2 regions of the Variovorax sp. VRV01 genome follow, and region 1 is predicted to be linked to the other one. Evidence: predicted binding sites of a transcription regulator. Region 1 holds the regulator's gene; the other holds the start of a gene.

What was found. The regulator LexA, encoded in region 1, represses DNA repair genes until DNA is damaged. The targets are predictions, from matches to a motif close to ACTGTATNNNNATACAGT.
Region 2: a site for LexA is predicted at 1,148-1,165, ahead of imuA (translesion DNA synthesis-associated protein ImuA). Genes of this name have one in related genera too.

Annotation. Positions count from the first base shown of each region.
Region 1 covers NZ_JACVBS010000007.1:100,550-111,851, reverse strand. The annotation lists gene lpxK (tetraacyldisaccharide 4'-kinase) at 1-106, shown strand, start outside; gene IB278_RS14325 (Trm112 family protein) at 87-269, shown strand; gene kdsB (3-deoxy-manno-octulosonate cytidylyltransferase) at 343-1,116, shown strand; gene adk (adenylate kinase) at 1,252-1,908, shown strand; gene IB278_RS14310 (asparaginase) at 1,936-2,925, opposite strand; gene lexA (transcriptional repressor LexA) at 2,999-3,682, shown strand; gene IB278_RS14300 (hypothetical protein) at 3,822-4,190, shown strand; gene IB278_RS14295 (D-2-hydroxyacid dehydrogenase family protein) at 4,281-5,288, shown strand; gene IB278_RS14290 (MFS transporter) at 5,349-6,506, shown strand; gene IB278_RS14285 (3-hydroxyacyl-CoA dehydrogenase) at 6,639-8,159, shown strand; gene IB278_RS14280 (oxepin-CoA hydrolase, alternative type) at 8,195-8,974, shown strand; gene IB278_RS14275 (Crp/Fnr family transcriptional regulator) at 9,034-9,753, shown strand; gene IB278_RS14270 (phosphotransferase) at 9,755-10,861, shown strand; gene IB278_RS14265 (acyl-CoA dehydrogenase family protein) at 10,894-11,302, shown strand, end outside.
Region 2 covers NZ_JACVBS010000015.1:150,441-161,742, reverse strand. The annotation lists gene IB278_RS24375 (SOS response-associated peptidase family protein) at 88-1,011, opposite strand; gene imuA (translesion DNA synthesis-associated protein ImuA) at 1,272-2,021, shown strand; gene IB278_RS24365 (Y-family DNA polymerase) at 1,963-3,321, shown strand; gene IB278_RS24360 (error-prone DNA polymerase) at 3,332-6,454, shown strand; gene IB278_RS24355 (hypothetical protein) at 6,726-7,067, shown strand; gene IB278_RS24350 (hypothetical protein) at 7,172-7,444, shown strand; gene IB278_RS24345 (SDR family NAD(P)-dependent oxidoreductase) at 7,652-8,443, opposite strand; gene IB278_RS24340 (alpha/beta fold hydrolase) at 8,509-9,468, opposite strand; gene IB278_RS24335 (LysR family transcriptional regulator) at 9,589-10,515, shown strand; gene IB278_RS24330 (LysR substrate-binding domain-containing protein) at 10,716-11,302, opposite strand, start outside.

The DNA of each region.
Region 1 (11,302 bases):
GGCGCCCGACGTGCTGGCGGTGCCGCTGGACTTCACACCCTCGCCGGAATTCTTCGCGGCGCTCGACGCAAAGCTATCATCGCTCGATGGATACCAAGCTGCTTGAACTGCTCGTCTGCCCCGTCACCAAGGGCCCGCTGACCTGGAACCCGGAGAAGCAGGAACTCTGCTCGCGCAGCGCGCGCCTGGCCTATCCGGTGCGCGACGGCATCCCCGTGCTGCTCGAGAACGAAGCGCGCACGCTGTCCGACGAAGAGCTGGGGCTGTGAGCGCCGCGCCGGGCCGCCCCAAGCAAGCTCGCTCCCGCCTGGCGGGAAGGCGCGCAGCGCCAAGGGTGCATCAATGAACTTCACTGTCCTGGTGCCGGCCCGGCTGGCTTCGACGCGGCTGCCCAACAAGCCGCTGGCCGACATCGCCGGCTTGCCCATGGTGGTGCGCGTGGCCCGGCGTGCCGGCCAATCCGCCGCCGCGCGCGTGGTGGTGGCGGGCGACGACGCGGCCATCGTCGAGGCGTGCGCAAGGCATGGCGTGGAAGCCATCCTGACCCGCCAGGACCACCCGAGCGGCTCCGACCGCCTGGCCGAAGCCTGCGAACAACTGGGGCTGGACGGCAACGACATCGTCGTCAACGTCCAGGGCGACGAGCCGCTGATCGACCCCGCGCTGATCGACGCCGTCGCATCCGCGCTGGCCGCACATCCGGAAGCCGCCATGAGCACGGCGGCCCACGAGATCGACTCGCTCGACGACTTCCTGAACCCGAACGTGGTGAAGGTGGTGCTCGATGCACAAGGCAACGCGCTGTACTTCAGCCGCGCGCCCATTCCATGGTGGCGCGACGGTTCCGCCAATGGCGCGCCACCCTCCGTGCTGCCCGCACCGGCTCCGCTGCGGCACATCGGCATCTACGGCTACCGCGCCGGCTTCGTGCGCAGCTTTCCTTCGCTGGCACCTGCGCCCGTCGAGGCCACCGAAGCGCTCGAACAGCTGCGTGCGCTGTGGCACGGGCATCGCATTGCGGTGCACGTCAGCCATGTCGCACCCGGGCCCGGCGTCGATACCCCCGCGGACCTCGAGCGCGTGCGCGCGGTCTTCGCCGCCGAACCGGCGCGCTAAAAAGTGCGCTGCCGCAAGCGTGGCAGCGGAAATTCTTCACGCGCTCGCATGCTATCCTCGACGCAACTCCGCCTTGCCCCGCTCCCGGGCTGACGCTTGGCGCGACACAAGATCGAAGAACCCTCCGAGGACACCATGAGACTAATTTTGCTGGGCGCGCCCGGGGCGGGCAAAGGCACGCAAGCAGCCTTCATCTGCCAGAAATACGGCATCCCTCAAATTTCGACCGGCGACATGCTGCGCGCCGCCGTCAAGGCCGGCACCCCGCTCGGACAGCAGGCCAAGGCCGTCATGGAGTCCGGTGGGCTCGTGAGCGACGACCTGATCATCAACCTCGTGAAGGAACGCATCGCGCAGCCCGATTGCGCCAGCGGCTTCCTGTTCGACGGCTTCCCCCGCACCATTCCCCAGGCCGACGCCATGAAGGCGGCTGGCGTCAAGCTCGACTACGTGCTCGAAATCGACGTGCCGTTCAGCGACATCATCGAACGCATGAGCGGCCGCCGTTCACATCCTGCGTCGGGCCGCACCTACCACGTCAAGTTCAATCCGCCCAAAGTGGAAGGCAAGGACGACGTCACGGGCGAAGACCTGATCCAGCGCAAGGACGACGAGGAAGAAACCGTGCGCAAGCGGCTCGAGGTCTACAGCCAGCAGACGCGTCCGCTGGTCGACTACTACTCGGCCTGGGCCAAGGCCGATCCGGCTTCGGCGCCGAAGTACCGCGCGATCCAGGGCGTGGGCAGCGTCGAAGAGATCAAGCAGCGCGCACTCGCGGCCCTCAGCAGCTGAGCCTCCTCGGCTGCCCGCGGCCGCCGCTCAGGCGGCCGCCGTTTCCATCAGTTCCAGCATCAGCGCGATGCGCGCCTTGACGGGCGTGAGCGCACCGGCGTCCCGCAGCGGATCGCCGGGCTTGGGCAGGATGCGTCCGTTCGCGCAACGGGTGGCACGCAGCACTGCCACGCCCGCGGCCTGCGCCCGCAGCGCCGCCGCCTCGAGCGCATGGTGCACCGTGCCATTGCCGGTCGCGGCCACGACCAGTCCGCGGATCGGTTCGGCAGCGCCCGATGCGCGCTCCTGCAGCAGCAGGTCGACGAGCGCGCCGCTTGCGCCCGCATGGCTGGTGACGATCTCCACGCGCGGCCAGCGCACCTCCGCCCCTGCCTTCGCTTCAGGAAGCTTCGCGGCCCCGCCCGCCGCCTGCGGCCAGTCGCGCAGGCGCCGCACCGCGCCCTCTTCCACATAGCCGATCGGCCCGGCATCGCCCGATGAAAACGCGTCCGGCCGGTAGGTGTGCACCTTCTGCACATCGAGCGCGCCGTGGATGGCACCCGCGCAGACCACCGTCACACCGTGCGCCGCCGATGTGGCCGCGACGGCGATGGCATCGCGCAGATTCTGCGGACCGTCGGGCGAGAGCGAGCTGGCCGGGCGCATGGCGCAGGTCAGCACCACGGGCTTGCCGGACGCAAGCGCCGCCTGGAGGAAGAAAGCCGTTTCCTCGATGGTGTCGGTGCCGTGCGTGATCACCACGCCCGCCACGTCGGCCTCGGCCAGCCAGAACGTGCAGCGCGTGGCGAGCTGCAGCCAGACGTCGAAAGCCATGTCCTTGCTGTCGAGCTGCGCCACCTGCTCCGCCACGAGCGCCACGCCTGCGGGCGCATCGATGCCGCCGAGCAGGTCCGCCACGCCCACCTCTCCAGCGGTGTAGCCAATGTTGTCGGCACCGCTCGCGGCCCGGCCTGCAATGGTGCCGCCGGTGCCCAGGACCACGATGCGCCGCAGGCCGGAGGAAGGGGAATTAACCATGGGTTGCCAACTTTTAAAAACTGGTTAAAAATACAGGTACTGGATATTCAGCCAGTGCCGCAAGGAACCACATATGCAGTTCGCCGTGAAGCTTACCGCCCGCCAGCAGCAGATCCTGGACTTGATCCAGAGCGCCATTGCCCGTACCGGCGCGCCGCCCACGCGGGCCGAAATCGCCAATGAGCTGGGTTTCAAGTCGGCCAATGCCGCCGAGGAGCACCTGCAGGCGCTGGCCCGCAAGGGCGTGATCGAACTTGTCAGCGGCACTTCGCGCGGCATCCGGCTCAAGGGCGATGCGCTGCGCTCGCTCAACGAGACGCGCCACCGCGAAGGCGGCCAATTCTCGCTCTCGCTGCCCGGCATGTCGCAGCTCGCGCTGCCTCTGATCGGCCGCGTGGCGGCGGGCTCGCCCATCCTCGCGCAGGAACACGTCGACCAGACCTATTACGTCGAGAACACGCTGTTCCAGCGCCAGCCCGACTACCTGCTCAAGGTGCGCGGCATGTCCATGCGCGACGCCGGCATCATGGACGGCGACCTGCTCGCGGTCCAGGCCACCAAAGAAGCGCGCAACGGCCAGATCGTGGTGGCGCGCCTGGGTGACGAAGTCACGGTCAAGCGCCTCAAGCGCAACAAGCAGGTCATCGAGCTGCATGCTGAAAACCCTGACTACCCGACCATCGTGGTCCAGCCCGGCGAGCCCTTCGAAATCGAAGGCCTGGCGGTGGGCCTGATCCGCAACACCATGCTGATGTAGGCCTTCGCGGCCTGCCGAAAGCAGCAACCCATCCGGCCGCAACAGGTGGCGGGCGTATGGCGCTTTGTCGCCATCACCCTGTTGCGTCCATTCAAAGAAATCCTGCCTGTGTTCAACCTCAGACTTTTTTGGAGTTCACATGGGAATCGCCCTCCTCGCCATCGCTGATTTGTGGATGCCGCTGCAATCGCTTGCAAGCCGGCTGCTGCCGGCACGCCGCCCGGCGCGGCGCGACACCGGCAGCAGCTCCGCCGGGTTGCGCTACGTCGCGGTCCGGCCGGCCTGCGCGGCCCGCGACCACGCGGCAACCCCCAAAGCGGCGCCGGCGCCCGTGCGGCCGCTGCGCGTCATCCGCGTGGTCGACGGCCCGCAGGGCGAAAGACGCAACACCAACCGCATGGTGATTTCGGGCCGCATGGCCGACGTCTGCGCCGAGCTCGACCGGCTGGCGGCACTCGAGGCGATGGAAACCATCAGCCCCGCGCCCCGCTCCACCCAGTTGCACTGAACCCGTGCACCCCGGTGACCACTGCCCGGGGTGGGTATCCAAACGTTCACACGCGCGTCACGCCAATGCTGCGAGGCACAATGGCACGCCATGAACATTGTGATCCTCGACGATTACCAGGACGCCGTGCGCAAGCTGCGCTGCGCCGCCAAGCTGGACGCGTACGCAGCCAAGGTCTACACCAACACGGTCAAGGGCATCGGGCAGCTTTCGGTCAGGCTGAAGGATGCCGACGTGATCGTGCTGATCCGCGAGCGCACCCAGATCTCCCGCCAGCTGATCGAAAAGCTCCCCAAGCTCAAGCTCATTTCGCAGACCGGGCGCGTCGGCGGCCATATCGACGTCACGGCCTGCACGGAGCGCGGCGTGGCGGTGGCCGAGGGCACCGGCTCGCCCCAGGCGCCTGCCGAGCTGACCTGGGCGCTGATCATGGCGGCCATGCGCCGCCTGCCGCAGTACATCAGCAACCTCAAGCACGGAGCCTGGCAGCAGTCGGGGCTCAAGTCGGCCTCCATGCCGCCCAATTTCGGGCTGGGCTCGGTGCTCAAGGGCAAGACGCTCTGCATCTGGGGCTACGGCCGCATCGGCCAGCTGGTGGCGCGCTACGGGCAGGCCTTCGGCATGCAGGTGGTGATCTGGGGGCGCGAGGCAAGCTGCGCCAAGGCGCGGTCCGACGGCTTCCAGGTGGCACAGAACCGCCACGAGTTCTTCGCCGCGGCCGACGTGCTGTCGGTGCATCTGCGGCTCAACGAGGAAACCAACGGCCTGGTCAAGCTCGAGGACCTTTCGCGCATGAAGCCGACGGCGCTCTTCGTCAACACCTCACGCGCCGAACTGGTCGAGGCCGATGCCCTGCTTGCTGCGCTCAACCGCGGCCGGCCCGGACTGGCGGCGGTCGACGTGTTCGAGAGCGAGCCGCCGCTGCAGGGCCATGCGCTGCTGCGGCTGGAGAACTGCATCTGCACGCCGCACATCGGCTATGTCGAGCAGGACAGCTACGAAAGCTACTTCGGCCAGGCTTTCGACAATGTCGTGAGCTTCATCAAGGGCAATCCCACCAACATCGTGAACCCCGGCGCGCTGCAGGTTCGCCGGTGACCCCATGAGCCGCCGGGCCGCCCCGAGGCAAATACCGCGGCCGAAGGCGAAGGTTCTTCAGTGAGCCGCCCCGCGCCGCGTGGCGCACTGTGGGCCTTGCTGGCCGGCAATTTCGTGATCGGCACGGGCGTGATGGTGGTGCCGGGCACGCTCAACGAAATCAGCGCGTCGCTGTCTGTCTCGGTGGCGACCGCGGGCCAGTTGATCATGGTCGCCGCGGTCGTGATGTGCCTGGGCGCGCCGCTGCTCGCGGCAGCGGTCGCAGGCTGGGACCGCCGCCGGCTGCTCGCTCTCACCCTGCTCTGGTACGCGGCCGGGCACGCCGCTGCGGCGCTGATGCCGAGCTTCGGCGCCCTGCTGCCGGTGCGCATGCTCACGGTGGTAGCGCCTGCGATCTTCACGCCCCAGGCCGCGGCCTGCGCCGGCATGCTGGTGCCACCGGAACAGCGCGGGCGCGCCGTGACCTTCGTCTTTCTGGGCTGGTCGCTGGCCTCGGTGCTCGGCCTGCCCATCGGTGCGCTGGTGGGCGGCCATCTCGGCTGGCGCATGGCCTTCGGTGCGATTGCACTGCTCAGCGTCGCGAGCGCGGCATCGGTCTGGCTGACCCTGCCGCAGGGGATTCGCCCCGCGGCGCTGACGGCAGCCGCCTGGGCGCGCGTGCTGCGCAGCCCGGTGCTGATGGGCATCGTCTCGGTCACGGCGCTGCAGGGCGCCGGCCAGTTCGTGCTGTTCAGCTATTTCGGGCCGATCCTGAAGCGGGACTTCGGCGCAGACCCCACCATGCTGAGCCTGATGTGGGCGCTGTTCGGCGTATTCGGCCTCGCGGGCAACATGCTCGTGAGCCGGTTCATCGACCGCGTGGGCGCGGGCCGCATGGTGCTCCTGACGAGTTCGCTGATTGCGCTGAGCCTCTTCCTGTGGCCATGGGCCGGCACGCTGCCGTGGCTGGCGGCGGTGCTCGTGCCTTGGGGCCTGGGCTGCTTCGCGACCAATTCGGCGCAGCAGGCAAGGCTGGTCGGGCTGGCCCCCGCGCTCGCGCCGGGCTCGGTGGCGCTGAACAGTTCCGGCATCTATGTCGGCCAGGCGATGGGCGCCGGCCTGGGTGGATGGCTTCTTGCCAACGACGCGGTGGCATGGATGAACTGGGCCGGTTTTGCCCTGCTGCTCGCGGCCATCGGCCTGAGTGTGGCCATCGACCGCAGCCGCCGGCCGGCCTGACAGCGCGGCCCCGCGTAAAACCCGGCATGGCCCGGCGGCCGATGGCTGCAAAATCGAAGGCTGCGCAAAACTCCGGACCCGGTGCCTGCAAGCGGACCCGGACGCCCACCAACCAGCGAAGATCTTTTTTCAATGACAGTCAACTACACCCGGATCGGCGTCGTCGGCGCCGGCGCCATGGGCCGAGGCATCGCACAGATCGCAGCCCAGGCCGGCAGCGAAGTGCTGCTGCTCGACAGTTTTGCAGGTGCCGCCGAACGCGGACGCGAAGCCCTCGCGGCCCAATGGAACAAGCTGCACGAGAAGGGCAAGATCGACGCCGCGGCGCGCGATGCGCAGATCGCGCGCGTGAAGGCGGTCGACTCGGTCGGGGCGCTGGCCCAGTGCGACCTGGTGATCGAAGCGGTGGTCGAAGATCTCGAGGTCAAGCGCAAGCTGTTCCGCGAGCTCGAAACAGTGGTCGCACCCACGGCCGCGCTGGCCACCAACACCTCGTCGCTGTCGGTCACGGCCATCGCGGCCGGGCTCGCGCATCCGGAGCGCGTGGCGGGCTTTCACTTCTTCAACCCGGTGCCGCTGATGAAAGTGGTCGAGGTGGTGGCCGGCTTCAAGACTTCGGCCGAGGTCTGCAAGCAGCTCGCAGGCTATGCGGTGCAGATGGGCCACAGCGCCGTGCAGGCGCAGGACACGCCGGGCTTCATCGTCAACCACGCGGGCCGCGGCTATGGCACGGAAGCGCTGCGCATCGTGGGCGAAGGCGTGGCCGATTTCGCCACCATCGACCGCATCCTGAAGGAGCAGGCGGGCTTTCGCCTGGGGCCTTTCGAGTTGCTGGACCTGACCGCGCTCGACGTGTCGCATCCCGTGATGGAATCGATCTATCACCAGTACTACGAGGAGCCGCGCTTCCGGCCCAGCGTGATCACCGCCCAACGGCTTGCCGCCGGCGTGCTGGGCCGCAAGACCAATGAGGGCTTCTACCGCTACAACGACGGCGTGATGCAGCAGCCTGCGGAGCCGGCGCCGCCGGTGGTGGCGGCGATGCCCTCGGTCTGGGTCTCGCCCCGCGCCGCGCGGCGGGCCGAGCTGCTGCGGCTGGTGAACGCGCTGGGCGCGCAGATCGACAGCGGCGCCACGGCGGCGCCCACGTCGCTGATCCTGGTGGCCCCGCTGGGCTTCGACGTGACCACGGTGGCCGCTGTCGAGCGCCTGGACGCCACGCGCACGATGGGCATCGACATGTTGATCGACGATGCCGCCACCAGGCGCCGCGTGCTCGCCACCAACCCCGCCACGCGGCGCGACATCCGCGATGCGGCGCATGCGCTCTTCGCGCGCGATGGCAAGGCCGTGAGCGTGATCCGCGACAGCGGCGGCTTCGTGACGCAGCGCGTGATCGGCACCATCGTGAACATTGCCGCCGACATGTGCCAGCAGCGCGTCTGCTCGCCGGCCGACCTCGAAACCGCGGTGCAGCTGGGCCTGGGCTATCCGCGCGGCCCGCTGGCCATGGGCAACCTGTACGGCCCGACCAACATGCTCGAAGTGCTGTTCAACCTGCAGACCGTCTACGGCGATCCGCGCTATCGCCCGAGCCCGTGGCTGCGCCGCCGCGGCGCGATCGGCCTGAGCCTGCTGCACGAAGAAGAATAAGCAGATCAACACCAAAAAACGAAAGCATCACAGCGATGACCGCCGAACTGAAGAGCACCAGCGAGGGACGCACCATGGTGCTGACGATCGCCAACCCGACCCAGCGCAACGCACTGGGCCCCGAGATCTACGCCGCCGGCATCGAGGCGCTCAACGGCGCCGAGAGCAGCGACGAAATCCGCAGCGTCGTCATCGTGGGCGAAGGCGCATGGTTCTGCGCCGGCGGTTCGCTGCAGCGGCTGTCCGACAACCGGCAGCGCGATCCTTCCGTGCAGGCCGAAAGCATCGAAGGGCTGCACAACTGGATCGACTCGATCCGCGCCTTTCCCAAGCCCATCATCGCAGCGGTGGAAGGCGCGGCTGCAGGCGCCGGTTTCTCGCTGGCCCTGGCCTGCGATTTCGTGGTGGCCGCGCGCGACGCGATCTTTGCAGCGTCCTACAGCAACGTGGCGCTCTCGCCCGATGGCGGCCTGAGCTGGCAGCTGGGCCGTGCATTGCCGCGCCAACTCGCCAGCGAGTGGCTGATGTGCGGCGAGCGCATCGGCGCGCCGCGGCTGCATGCGCTCGGGCTGGTCAATGAACTGAGCGAGCACGGCCAGGCGCTTGCGAGCGCCCTGGCGCTGGCGGCCCGGCTCAATGAGCGTGCGCCCAATTCGCTGGCCAGCATCAAGGAACTGCTCAGCGAAGCGCCCGGCGCCACCTTTGCGTCGCAGCTCTCGCAGGAGCGCGACCACTTCGTGCGCAACCTGCACCACCCGAATGCGGGCATCGGCATTGCCGCGTTCATCGAGAAGAAACCACCGCACTACGAGTAGCGGCCCGCCGTCGCTCCTGCGACACCCTCCAGTTTTTCAGTCGCCGACAGGACAGACCAATGGACGACCCCATTCTTACCATCGAAGAACGTGAAGCGATCAACAGCGGTCGCTGGTTTTCTTCTCTTTCTCCATCGCTACGGCACGACATTCTCCGATGCGCTTTCGTCAAACGCTTCAAGGACGGCGACCTGATCGCTGCCCGCGGCGATCCTCCCGACCACTGGATCGCCTGCGCCAAGGGCGCGGTGCGCGTCAGCTCGACGGCCGTCTCGGGCAAGCAGGTGACGCTGACCTACGTGGAGCCGGGCATCTGGTTCGGCGACGTGGCGATGTTCGACGGGGACCGGCGCACGCACGACGCCTATGCGCATGGGGACACCACCATCCTGTGCGTGGCGCGGGCCGACTTCCAGAAGATCCTGGCTGCGCACGTGGAGCTGTACGAGGCGCTGATGCGGCTGCAGGCGCGCCGCATCCGCACGCTGTTCGGGCTGGTGGAAGACCTCAACACCCTGCCACTGCGCGCACGACTGGCCAAGCAGCTTATCCACCTGGTGCGCAGCTACGGCGTGCCCAACCTGGAAGACGGCAGCCAGATGCGCATCGGCCTGCAGCTCGCGCAGGAAGAACTCGCCCAGTTGCTCGGCGCGTCGCGCCAGCGGGTCAACCAGGAACTCAAGACCATGGAACGCGAGGGCACCATCCGCATCGAGCCGGGCGGCCTGGTCGTATTGGATCGCGCAGCGCTGATGCGCGTCTCGGAAGCAGATCATTGACATGAGCCAGGACTTCTCCAACTTCATCGGCACCCGTGCGGTCTCGCAGCAGCATGCCTTCGACGTCGAAGCGCTCGCAGCGTGGCTGGCGAAGAACCTCGACGGCTTCCAGGGCCCGCTGACGGTCGAGATGTTCAAGGGTGGCCAATCGAATCCGACCTACAAGCTCGTTACGCCCACGCAAAGCTACGTGATGCGCGCCAAGCCCGGCCCCGTTGCCAAGCTGCTGCCCTCGGCCCATGCCGTGGAGCGCGAATTCAAGGTCATGAGCGGCCTGGCCGGCACCGACGTGCCGGTGCCCCGCATGCACTGCCTGTGCGAGGACGAAGCCGTGATCGGCCGCGCCTTCTACGTGATGGAATTCATGCAGGGCCGCGTGCTGTGGGACCAGTCGCTACCCGGCATGGACAACGCCGGGCGCACGGCCATCTACGACGAGATGAACCGCGTCATCGCGGCGCTGCACACCGTGAAGTTCGCCGAGCGCGGCCTCGCGGATTACGGCAAACCCGGCAACTACTTCGAGCGCCAGATCGGCCGATGGAGCAAGCAGTACAAGGCCTCGGCCGATGGCGCCGGCGAACTCTCGCGGCCCATCGAGGCCATGGAGCGGCTGATCGACTGGCTGCCCGCGCACATGCCGGCGAGCGCGCGCGACGAAAGCAAGATCTCGATCGTCCACGGCGACTACCGCCTCGACAACGTGATGTTCCATGCCATCGAGCCGCGGATCATCGCGGTGCTCGACTGGGAGCTCTCCACGCTGGGCCATCCGCTGGCGGACTTCAGCTATCACTGCATGTCGTGGCACATGCCCCCCACGACGGGGCGCGGCATCGGCGGCGTGGATGTCGCGGCACTGGGCATTCCCACCGAGAGCGAATACATCCGCCGCTACTGCGAGCGCACGCGCATCACCACGCCCGAGGCGCTGGCGCCCGACTGGAATTTCTACCAGGCCTACAACCTCTTTCGCATGGCCGCGATCCTGCAAGGCATTGCCAAGCGGGTCGAGGCAGGCACCGCATCGAGCGAGCAGGCCGTGGCCTCGGCCCGCGGCGCGCGCCCCATGGCCGAAATGGCCTGGCAGTTTGCCCAAAAGGCGTAACCGCCCCCCCACACCCCACCAGGAGACAGACGATGGACTTCGAATACTCGGCAAAAACCAAGGAGCTCCAGAAGCGCGTGAGCGCATTCATGGACGCGCACATCTATCCGGCCGAAGCCGAGTATTCCGCCGAGCTGGCCGCCAACACGGCCGCGGGCAAGCGCTGGACCGCGCTCAAGACCGTCGAGAAGCTCAAGGAAAAGGCCAAGGCCCAGGGCCTGTGGAACCTGTTCCTGCCGGTCGACAGCGCAGCCGCCTCGGGCTACGAAGGCGCGGGCCTCACCAACCAGGAATACGCGCCGCTGGCCGAGATCATGGGCCGCGTGCCATGGGCCTCGGAAGCCTTCAACTGCTCGGCACCGGATACAGGCAACATGGAGACCATTGCCCGCTACGGCTCCGAAGCCATCAAGGCGCGCTGGCTCAAGCCGCTGCTCGAAG
Region 2 (11,302 bases), on a different contig from region 1:
TTGGGCCCGATTGCGACGTTCATGCGTTGGACCTGAGGACCGGCCGTCAGTGAAAGGGACCTCGGCAAGCGGCGGCCGCGCAGGTTTCTATGCCGCCAACCTGTGCTCGTAATACGGCCGCTCGCGGTCATCGAGGATCGCGTACGAAGCCTCAAGATTCGCGCGATTCGGCTTCAGCCAGGCGTCGACGTTCTCCGGCTTGATCGGGATGATGCAGCGGTCGTGGCCGGCGGCGGCGATCTCTTCCGGCGGTTCATCGGTGATCGCCGCGAACGAGAGCAGGTCCGGCTCGCCCGGTCCCGACCACTCCGACCAGAGGCATGCCACAAGCATGTCCTGCTGCGGCCGCGGCCTGAATTCAAGCACCACATCCTCGCCGTCCCGCTTGACGTGCTCGTAGAAGGCATTGACGACCATGATCCCGTGCGAAAAGCCGAAGACCTCCTTCCAGAACCCCTCCAGGTTGTCGCGCCGGGCGTTGTAGGTGCCCGGATAGAGGATGTCGTATTTCGCCGGCTTGCCGGCGGGTCGGCATTGGTAGCGCATGGGCTTGACCACCCGCTGGCCGTCCTCCCAGATCATCACCGGCGCGTACACCCCCGGAAAGATCCGCGCGTCCCGCGGCTCGAACTCGACCCGCCTGAGATCCGCCAGCTTGCCCAGTCCCCATTCGACCTTCGCGGTGGCGATCCGCAGGTCCTCCGTCGCCTTCTTCGTCGTCTTGACCTGGAGCTTGCGCTCGGCATCGGCCAGGCGTTTGCGCTGCGTGAAGAGGTCCTGCTCGAGCTTGGTGGCCTGCTCGGCATTGAAGGCATCGATCAGGCCCTTGATCTCCCGCTCTTCGTCCGACTCCGGGTCCATGAAGGCCGCGTCCATGGCCTTCGGAATCTTGATCCTGGGATTGCCCTGGCGCTCGTAGTACAGCTTGGCAAAGGCCCGCAGCGACAGGACGCCGCCGAACAGGCGGAAGAACCGCTTGTAGTCCGCACGGATCTGGGCTGAGTAGCACATGCGGCCCATTGTGGCGAGGAGGCCGCTCGGCCGGGACCGGGTTTCATCTAGGCGATCGTCGGGGAGATTTTTTCACCTGGCGAGATCGCGGACAGAATTTGTAAACCTTCTTGCTCACTTCCCGGACCGGAAGGATACTGTATATCCATACAGTTATCGGAGTCCTTGTGGCCATCCCCCTGTCATGGGCCGATGGCAGCGAAGCGCCCTCGCCCGCTCAGATTTCCTCTCGGCCAGCGCAGCCACGGCGTCCGTCGGTCGTGCTGCCCCACGCCATCGAATCCGCGGTCTGGCACGGCGATGCACTCGGCACGCCCGTCACCTCTGCCGTCGGCACGGGCTTCGACCGCCTCGACGCCGAACTGCCGGGCGGCGGCTGGCCGTGCCAGTCCCTGACCGAGGTGCTGCAGGTCCAGCCCTCGGTGCTCGAATGGCGACTGCTCGCCCCCGCCATGCGCACGCTGGTCGCGCAGGGCAAGCAGATCGTGGTCATCGGCCCGCCGAAGGCGCCCCATCTGCCGGGCCTGCGCCACCTGGGCCTCGACGAGCGCCACCTGGTCTGGATCGCCGCCGACAAGCCGGTCGAGCGCCTCTGGGCGACCGAGCAGCTCATCAAGGCCAATGCCGCCGGCATGCTGGTCAGCTGGCTGCCGCAGGCCCGCCAGGAGCAGATCCGCCGGCTGCAGGTCTGCGCCCAGGGCTGCGACGGTCCGGTCATCCTGTGTCGGCCGGCCGCCGCCGAGCACGAGGCCTCGGCCGCACCGCTGCGTTTGCAGGCGCGGTTCGGCATCGACTGGGAACTGCGCATCCACCTGCTCAAGCGCAAGGGGCCGCCGCATGAGGGGGAACTGACGCTTCCCTCGGTGCCCGGCGGTCTCGAGGCCATCCTGACGCCGCGTCTTCGCCATCCGAGCCGCCTGATCGCGGCGCGCCAATCCCGGGAGCTTTCCCATGTTGTGGGCAGCCCTTCTTCCCGACAGCCTGCCAGCCGACCCGCAGCCGCGCACTGAGGCGCTCGATGGCCTCGCGACGTGGTGCCTGCAGTTCACGCCCCGCGTCGCGGTCCTCGAAGCGCTGCTGCAATGCCCGGCCGTCGTCATGGAACTCGAACAGAGCCTGCGCCTGTTCGGCGGCAAGCGCCGCCTGGTCGAGCGCTTGCGCGAGGAATGCCCCGACCTGGGCGTCCGGCAGCTGAGCTGGGCACCCACGGCTCTGGCCGCACTCGCGGTGGCAAGGGCGGGCTTGTCGAATGGCTTCGCCAAGCCGCTCGCCCAGCTGCTCGATGCGCTGCCGATCGAGACCCTGACGCAGGTCGCCGCCCACCAGGCGACGCTCGCCCGCCTCGGCTGCCGGACCTTGGGCCAGGTGCGCGCCTTGCCGCGCGGCGGCCTGAGCCGCCGCTTCGATGCCCAACTGCTCGCGACCCTCGACCAGGCCTACGGGCTGCGCCCGGAGACCTATGCCTGGGCCCAGCTGCCGGAGACCTTCAATGCCAGGCTCGAGCTGATGGCGCGCGTCGAGCATGCGCCGGCCATGCTGTTCGGGGCGCGCCGCCTGATGCTGCAGATGGCCGGCTGGCTCATGGCGAGGCGATCCGGCGTAACCGCCTTCACCTTGCGCTGGTGCCACGACGCGATGCGCGCCAAGGCCGCCGGCGACGGCGGCGAGCTCACCGTGCGTACCGCCCAGGCCACGCGCGACACCGAGCACCTGATGCGGCTGCTGGCCGAGCACCTGGGCAAGGTCGAACTGCTCGCGCCCGTGGGCGACCTGGAGTTGCTGGCGACCGAGGTGCAGTCGCTCGAGGAGAAGAGCCTCTCGATGCTGCCGGAGGCAAGGCAATCGGGCGAGAGCCTGGCGCTCGTGCTCGAGCGCATCGCGGCCCGCCTCGGTCCCGACCGCGTGCTGCGCCCGGTCCTCCTCGAAGACCACCGCCTGGAGTGGATGTGCCGCTGGCGCCCGGCGCCCGAGCCCGCGCCCGCGCCCGCGCCGCGCGCGGCGTGCCGCATGGTCGACGTGCCCCAGCCGACCTTCATCCTGCCCAAGCCGCTGCGGCTCGCGACCCAGCACAACCGTCCGATCTACCAGGGCGTGCTGCAGCTGCTCGCGGGACCGCACCGCGTCGAGGGTGGATGGTGGGACCGCACGACCATCGAGGGCGAGGGGAACACCGGTGCGCAGGAGACCACGCGGCAGGCTTCACGCGACTACTGGGTGGCCGTGAGCGAGCATGCCGGCGTGCTGTGGATCTTCCAGATGCGCCTGGCGCAGGACGAGACGGCGTGGTTCCTGCACGGCACCTTCGCCTGAGAGACATGCCATGGAACTGCCCGACTACGCCGAGCTGCGGTGCGTGAGCAATTTCAGCTTCCTGCGCGGCGCCAGCCAGCCGGACGAGCTCGTCGAGCGCGCCAAGCAGCTGGGCTACTCGGCGCTCGCCATCACCGACGAATGCAGCCTGGCTGGCGTGGTACGCGCGCACGTGGCGGCCAAGGAGCACGACCTCAAGCTGCTGATCGGCAGCCAGTTCCTGGTCGAGCCGGATGAACGCGTCGACGGGGATGCGCCGCCGTTCACGCTCACCGTGCTGGCCTGCGATCTGGCGGGCTACGGCAACCTCTCGGCGTTCATCACCCAGCTGCGGCGCAGCTCGGAGAAGGGAAGCTACAGGCTGCAGCTCGCGGAGATCCGCGGCGCCGAACTCGCCGGCTGCGTGGTGCTGGCCTCGCCCAAGCGCATGGCGATGCCGGCGCAGCTGGCTTGGCTCGGGACCTGGCTGCTGCGGGAGTTCCTCGGCCGCTGCTGGTTCGCCGTCGAGAAGCTGCGCCTGCTGGACGACGAGATGTGGTTGCACCGGCTGGGCGAGGTCAGCGCGGCCACCGCGATCCCGCTCGTGGCCGCAGGCGACGTGCATTTCCATGTGCGCTCGCGCAAGCCGCTGCAGGACGTGATGACCGCGACACGCCTGGGCAAGCCGCTGACCGATTGCGGCCTCGAACTGCAGCCCAATGCGGAGCGGCATCTGCGCACCCGGCTGCGACTCGCGCAGACCTATGCGCCCGAGCTGCTCGCGGAGACGCTCAAGGTGGCGGCGCGCTGCAGCTTCAGCCTCGACGAGCTGCGCTACCAGTACCCCGACGAGGTGGTGCCCGCGGGCGAGACGCCTGCTGGGTACTTGCGCCGCCTCACCTACGAGGGGGCCGGCCGCCGCTGGCCCGATGGCATTCCGGCCAAGGTCCAGGCGCAGATCGAGCACGAGCTCGCGCTCATCGCCGAACTGAAGTACGAACACTACTTTCTCACGGTGGCCGACATCGTGATGTTCGCGCGATCGCGGCACATCCTTTGCCAGGGCCGCGGCAGCGCCGCGAACAGCGTGGTCTGCTACTGCACCGGCGTCACCGAGGTCGACCCCGGCCGGATGAGCGTGCTGTTCGAGCGCTTCATCTCCAAGGAGCGCAACGAGCCGCCGGACATCGACATCGATTTCGAGCACGAACGGCGCGAGGAGGTGCTGCAGTACCTCTATGCCAAGTACGGGCGCGACCGCGCCGCCATCACCGGCGTCGTGATCAGCTACCGGCCCAAGAGCGCGATCCGGGACGTGGGCAAGGCGCTGGGGATGTCGCTGGAGACGGTGGACGCGATCGCCAAAGGGCATCAGTGGTGGGACGGTCGGGCGGTGATGCCTGAGCGCCTGCAGGAGGTGGGCCTGTCGGCGGAGTCGCTGCAGGTGCAGCAGCTGCTGCACCTGACCGCGCAGCTGATCGGCTTTCCGCGGCATCTGAGCCAGCACACGGGCGGTTTCGTGCTCACGAAGGGACCGCTGTGCCGCATGGTGCCGATCGAGAACGCCTCGATGCCCGAGCGCACCGTGATCGAATGGGACAAGGACGACCTCGACGCACTCGGACTGCTGAAGGTGGACTGCCTGGCGCTCGGCATGCTGACGGCGATCCGCAAGGCGCTGGATTTGATCGGGCTGCGCAAGGGCTGCGTGTTCGGCATGCAGGACATCCCACCCGAGGACAGCCCCACCTACGACATGATCTGCAAGGCAGACACGATCGGCGTGTTCCAGATCGAGAGCCGCGCGCAGATGAGCATGCTGCCGCGCCTGAAGCCGCGCTGCTTCTACGACCTGGTCATCGAGGTCGCGATTGTGCGGCCGGGCCCGATCCAGGGTGGCATGGTGCACCCGTACCTGAACCGGCGCCAAGGCAAGGAGCCCGTGGTCTATCCGAGTGAAGCCCTGAAGGAAGCGCTCGGCCGCACCCTGGGCGTGCCGGTGTTCCAGGAGCAGGTGATGCAGATCGCCATCCTGGCGGCGGGCTTCACGCCGGGCGAGGCGGACGGCCTCAGGCGCTCGATGGCGGCCTGGAAGCGCAAGGGCGGGCTGGAACACTACTACGCGAAGATCGTCGACGGGATGACCGCGCGCGGCTACGAGGAGAGCTTCGCGAAGGCCATCTTCGAGCAGATCAAGGGCTTCAGCGAGTACGGCTTTCCGGAAAGCCATGCCGCGTCGTTCGCGCTGCTGGTCTACGCGAGCTGCTGGATCAAGTGCCATCACCCGGCGGAGTTCCTGGCGGCCATGCTGAACTCTCAGCCGCTCGGGTTCTATTCGCCGTCGCAGCTCGTGCAGGACGCGCGGCGCCATGGCGTCGAGGTGCGGCCTGTCGACGTGATGTACAGCGACGTGGACTGCACCTTGGAAGACCTGGCGCATGAACCGGCCGTGCGGCTCGGGCTGCGCATGATCGGCGGGCTCAAGTCCGCCTCGGCCGACCGCATTGTCGAGGCCCGTGGTCACCAGGTCTTCGACAGCACGGAAGACTTGGCGCTGCGCGCGCGGCTCGAACTGCACGAGATGAAGCTGCTGGCTGCAGCCGATGCGCTGATGAGCCTGTCGGGTCACCGGCGCCAGCAGGTCTGGGAAGCCGCGGGGCTCCGGTCGGCGCCCGGGTTGCTGCGCGGCGCGCCGGTCGACGAGGATTTTCTGGAGCTCGATGCGGCGCCCGAGGGCGAGGAGATCGTCTTCGATTACGCCTCGACGGGGCTGACCTTGCGCAGGCATCCGCTCGCACTTCTGCGCGAGCGCCTGGCGCGGCGCGGCCTGATGACGGCGCGGGATCTCGAGGGGATCGAGAACGGCGGGCAGGTGAGCCACTGCGGCATCGTGACCTTGCGCCAGCAACCGGAGACCGCGAAGGGCACGATCTTCGTGACGCTGGAAGACGAGACGGGCGTGGTGCAGGTGATCGTGTGGAAGAGCCTCCGGGATGCGCAGCGCCAGCAACTGCTCGGCGCGCGGCTCATGGCCGTTCATGGCACATGGCAGCGCGAGGGAGCGGTGAAGAACCTGGTGGCGGCGCGGCTGGAGGATCTGACGCCCTTGCTGGGACGGCTGGCGGCGGCGACGGTGAGCCGGGATTTTAGGTAGGGAAACACACCAAAGGTGCGGAGGGCCTGGTAAAGGTCACAGGGACTGCGCTCTCACTTCCGATGGTTTGCGCCGAGCCAATGCCGCCGGGTGACCGGCTCCTATGCAGCGGAAGCCGACCTTCGGGCTATGCTTACATCCGGCCGCTGTCGGCCAAAACCGGTCTGTCGTCACGATTGGCCAATTGTTGTGAAGCGCAGCGCTCGCTCGTCGAGTCCCTAATCGCTACAGTCGATAGAAACGCTGGTTCAGCCGACCTATCGCCACTCTCATGCAATTGATCTTCGGTCCATCGAACTCTCGATACACCTACACCGGGTCGCCAGTCCCACACAACGACTTGGCCTACGAGATTGCGGTCAATACGCTTGGCGAAGCATTGGCTGCTTATGAACTCCGTTTCAACGCAACAATCGTTCCGTTCGCTGGCAGCCCCGATGACCCGCATCTGGCTGAGCCGAAGTACTTCACCTTCCAAGGCAGAGGCCAAGCTGCAAGCAGCTTGGTCGATATCCATATACACCGCGACGGGAAGGAGATCTGCCCAAAGCAAGATCTCAACTTTCGGCTGCTCGCCGGAGATCTTGTCGAACTTGGGCAGCTCATTTGCTGATACGGTCGCGGCCGGCCAGGACCAGCCGCTCGAGCCCGAGGCAGAATTTGCCCGTGAGCGGACGTTCGCCCGCCCAAATCCGAAACTGGCCGAGGAAAAGGCTCATGAACGAGATACCCGCCGAAGAAGTTTCTAGATGCCTTGCGAGGCTTGCCCAGGGCGACAAGCTCCCGTTGTTGCTACGCGAGCTCGGGCAGCGGTACGGCGCAACCAAGTCGGCTCTCGGATTCTTCGTCACTGATCTGGTCAGCGAAGGCCCTTTAGAGGCCGCGCAAGCAGTTTGGACGTGGGACGCCGCCAGCGTAGGCAAAGGACTGAGCGATGATGACCTCGTCGCTGAACTGAATTTCTTGAAGGTGCGTTTTCGCGAGAGTTGACCGGTCGTCGCTATGGCACAGTTCGGCCACAACCTGACATCCTGAGCCGCCTCGGAGTTCCTTCAGGGAACTCAAATGCGGCACGCGCGGAAGGTGATTCATTTGGTCATGGCAAAACCAGCCGACGTCCACCCGCCAAGGAACAGCAAGCCGCAACAGTAGCGCTGACTGACAAGTTCGTTGGCCATGCCATTCATCCTGCCTTCGTCAGAAGGCACTCTTGACGACCCCACCGTCGACACGAAGGGCCGCGCCCGTCGTTGCCGACGCGAGCGGACTTGCCACGTATGCCACGAGCGAGGCCACTTCTTGCGGCGTGGCGAAGCGCTTGATCAACGATGTCGGGCGGATGTGCTGGAAGAACTCTGCCTCGACTTGCTCGAAGCTCTTGTCGCTCGAACGCGCGAGCCCTTCCACGAAGTCACCGACGCCACGCGATCTCGTCGGGCCCGGAAGCACGCTGTTCACGGTGATGTTCGTACCGGCAACCGATTCCGCAAGCCCGCGCGCAACTGCGATCTGCGCGGTTTTCGTCATACCGTAGTGGATCATTTCGGTCGGTATCTGAACTGCGCTTTCACTCGAGATGAAGATGATTCTTCCCCAGTTTGCCCGCTTCATCTCCGGTAGCACGAGCCGCGCAAGGCGCACGCCGCTCAGCACGTTGACGTCGAAAAAGCGCTGCCAGTCTGCATCGGAGATGTCTTCGAAAGCTTTGGCCTCGAAGATGCCCAGGTTGTTGACAAGGATGCCGATGCCGGGGTATCGGCGCACGACCTCTTCGGCCGCGTCGGCGCGGCTGAGGTCACCGGCATAGCCGAACACCGTGCCCTTCGTTTCCGATCGGATGCGCGCCACCGCCTCGTCGACTGAAGTCTGCGATCTGCCGTTGACGACGATGCTGGCACCCTCTTGCGCCAACGTGTGTGCGATGGCGTAGCCGATGCCGGCGGTGCTGCCGCTCACCAGGGCGAGCTTGCCATTGAGTTGAAGTTCCATGTCGAATCCTTTTGGTCGGTTGAATGTGAGTTTCGATTGGGTTCTGCTGTGTGGCGCGTGTGCCCTCAGCCCAGGAAGGTGAGCAACGCCGGGATGACCTGGTCGGGCGCCTCTTCCATCAGCCAGTGTCCGGAACCCTTGATGATCACGCCTTGCACATTGGTCGCGACCATCTTGCCTTGCTCGATCAGGAATGTCCCGCCGGCCTTTTCACCGGAGAGCACCAGCATCGGCATGGGCAGCGGGGTCTTGCCCAGTTCGGCGAACTCGGCGGCGTCCTGCTCGAAGGCCTTGAAGTATTCGAATCCGGCGCGCATGCCGCCGGGTTGGGCGTAGGCCCTGGCATAGAAGCGGCGATCGGCTTCGGGCACCGAATGCCGGGGGTCGGCTGCAAAGTCGTTCCAGAAATGCTCGAAGTAGATGCGCTCGCGCCCACTCACCAGCGCCAGCGGCGTGGCGCCGTGGAAATGAAAATGCCAGAGGTCGCGCAGAAGCCAGACGTGCTGCCAATCGCCGATGCCGGGCAGGAACGCGTCCATGAGTATTACCTTGTCGGTCTCCGCAGGGAACTGGGCGGCATAGGCGTAGGCCACCATCAGCCCGATGTCATGTCCGACGATGCTCACGTTATGGATGCCGAGCGAGCGAACCAGTTCGTGGATGTCCACGGCCATGTTTTTCTTGCCGTAACCCGTCTCGGGCTTTGACGAATCGCCTGCACCCCGGAGGTCGGGCACGACCACGGTGTGCGTTTTTGTCAGCAGCGGCATGAGTGGGTTCCACATGTGTCCGGTCTCGGCATAGCCGTGCAGCAGCACGATGGCCGGTCCGCTGCCGCCGATGCGGTAGTTGATGCGGGTGCCGTTGACCTCCGCGCTGCCTGAGCGGAAGCCGCGCACCGCGTCGGCGGCAGGGGCGGCGTTCGCCGTGGGGGCGATGGCCATGGCGGCGCCGAAGGCGACTGCGCTGGCGATCAGTGCGCGGCGGTTGGGGGTGGGGGTGAAGGTCGCTTGGGTGTCGGTCATGGTGAGTTCCTTTGGGTGGGTTGCTGGGGTGACGTGAATTTATGATTCAGCTTCACTTCCAGAAAGGCTCCAAAAGTGGTTTACTCATTCAGCTTTCCTGAATGATTGGATACGACGCCCATGGACCGATTGCGTGCTTACGAGGTGTTCGTCACCGTGGTCGCGCGTGGCAGTTTCACCAAGGCCGCCGACACGCTGGACACTTCCCCGGCCAACGTGACGCGCTACGTCAGCGAGCTGGAAGCGCACTTGCGCACGCGACTGATCAACCGCACATCGCGCCGCTTGTCACTCACCGAAGGCGGCGAAGCGTTGTTCGACCGGGCCAAATCGATTCTTGAAGAGGTGGCGGAGACCGAGGCGCTGGCGACCACGGCGTCACTACAGCCGCGTGGGCGCCTGCGCATAAACGCGCCACTGAGTTTCGGCAGCCTCGTGCTGGCGCCCCTGTGGCCGAGGTTCATGGCGAAGTATCCCGATGTCGAACTCGACATCGCGCTCATCGACCGCGTGGTCGATATCGTTGAGGAAGGCTACGATCTGGCCATTCGCATCTCGCGGACCACATCCGGAAACCATATTGCGCGCCGCCTGGGCTGTTCGGAAAACCTGGTCTGTGCCTCACCCGAATATCTTGCGATCCATGGCATGCCCAAGGTCCCGGCGGACCTTTCGCGGCACCTGTGCCTGGGCTACACGTACGGTGCGACATCCGATGAGTGGCAATTCGCCGGCCCTGGCGGGACGCTGGAATCGGTACGGGTCCGCTGGGCAATACGGGCCAACAACGGCAGCACCGCTCGCGCGGCGGCCATCGCCGGCGCCGGTGTGATCTGGCAGCCGAGTTTTGTGATTGGTGAGGATGTGCGCGCTGGTCGATTGATCGAGGTCATGCCTGCCTATCGCATGCCTCCCATCGACATCTTGGCAATCTACGCAAGCCGTCGCCACCTCAGCGCGAAGGTGCGGGTGATGGTTGATTTTCTGGTTGATGCCTTGCGGGCCACGCCGCCGCAGGATGGCGAACTGGCACCGCTTCGCCAGTGACCGTCATGGTCGTCAGCAGGGCTGCTTCAGGCTCGTTCCAAGCCTTCGGTTCTAGTGACCGCTTTCGGGGAGGCCCGATGTCCGCAACGGGCGGCCCTAGGCGGACATCGGGCCTTCCCGAGAGCGGTCATGAAAGCAGAAGGCTTGAGATGGCCCGAAGACGCTTGGCCAGTTTGCCGGGTTCGCGGGCAGTTTATGCACTAGATGGCCGTTTCAGTGGTTTTGCACACTGCGGCGGCCCCTCCTAGCAGCCATTCGCGAAATTGCGTCATGGCCGGTGATGGAGCCTTTGACTGCAGTCGAGTGAGCCAGTAGCTGCCCACCCTGACCTCTACGGCGAAGGGCCGAACGAGTCGACGCATCTCCAGATCGTGCTGCAACATGCTCGCCGGAAGCAAGGCAACACCGGCCCCCTGCGCGGCCGCTGCCGCTAGCGCCAGGGAGGAATCGAGCACAGGCCCTCGCATAGTCCTAGGCGATGCGCTCGCTCCTGCCGCGGCAAACCATCGGCCCCACTCGTCGCTGCGATAGGAGCGCAACAGCGTTTCTCCCAAGAGGTCTGCCGGGCTGGCGAGCCGTTGCGCGATCGAGAGGGTACAAAGGGGAGTCAGTGGCGCGTCGAGCAGCAACTCGGCATGCGTTCCGTGCCAAGCGCCCTCGCCAAATCGGATGGCGAAATCCAGGCCCTCTCCCGCTAGGTCGACCTTGTTGTTGTGAGTCATGAGGCGCAGGTCGACAAAGGGATGGTTCTTCTGGAACGACTCGAGTCGGGGCATCAACCAGCCCA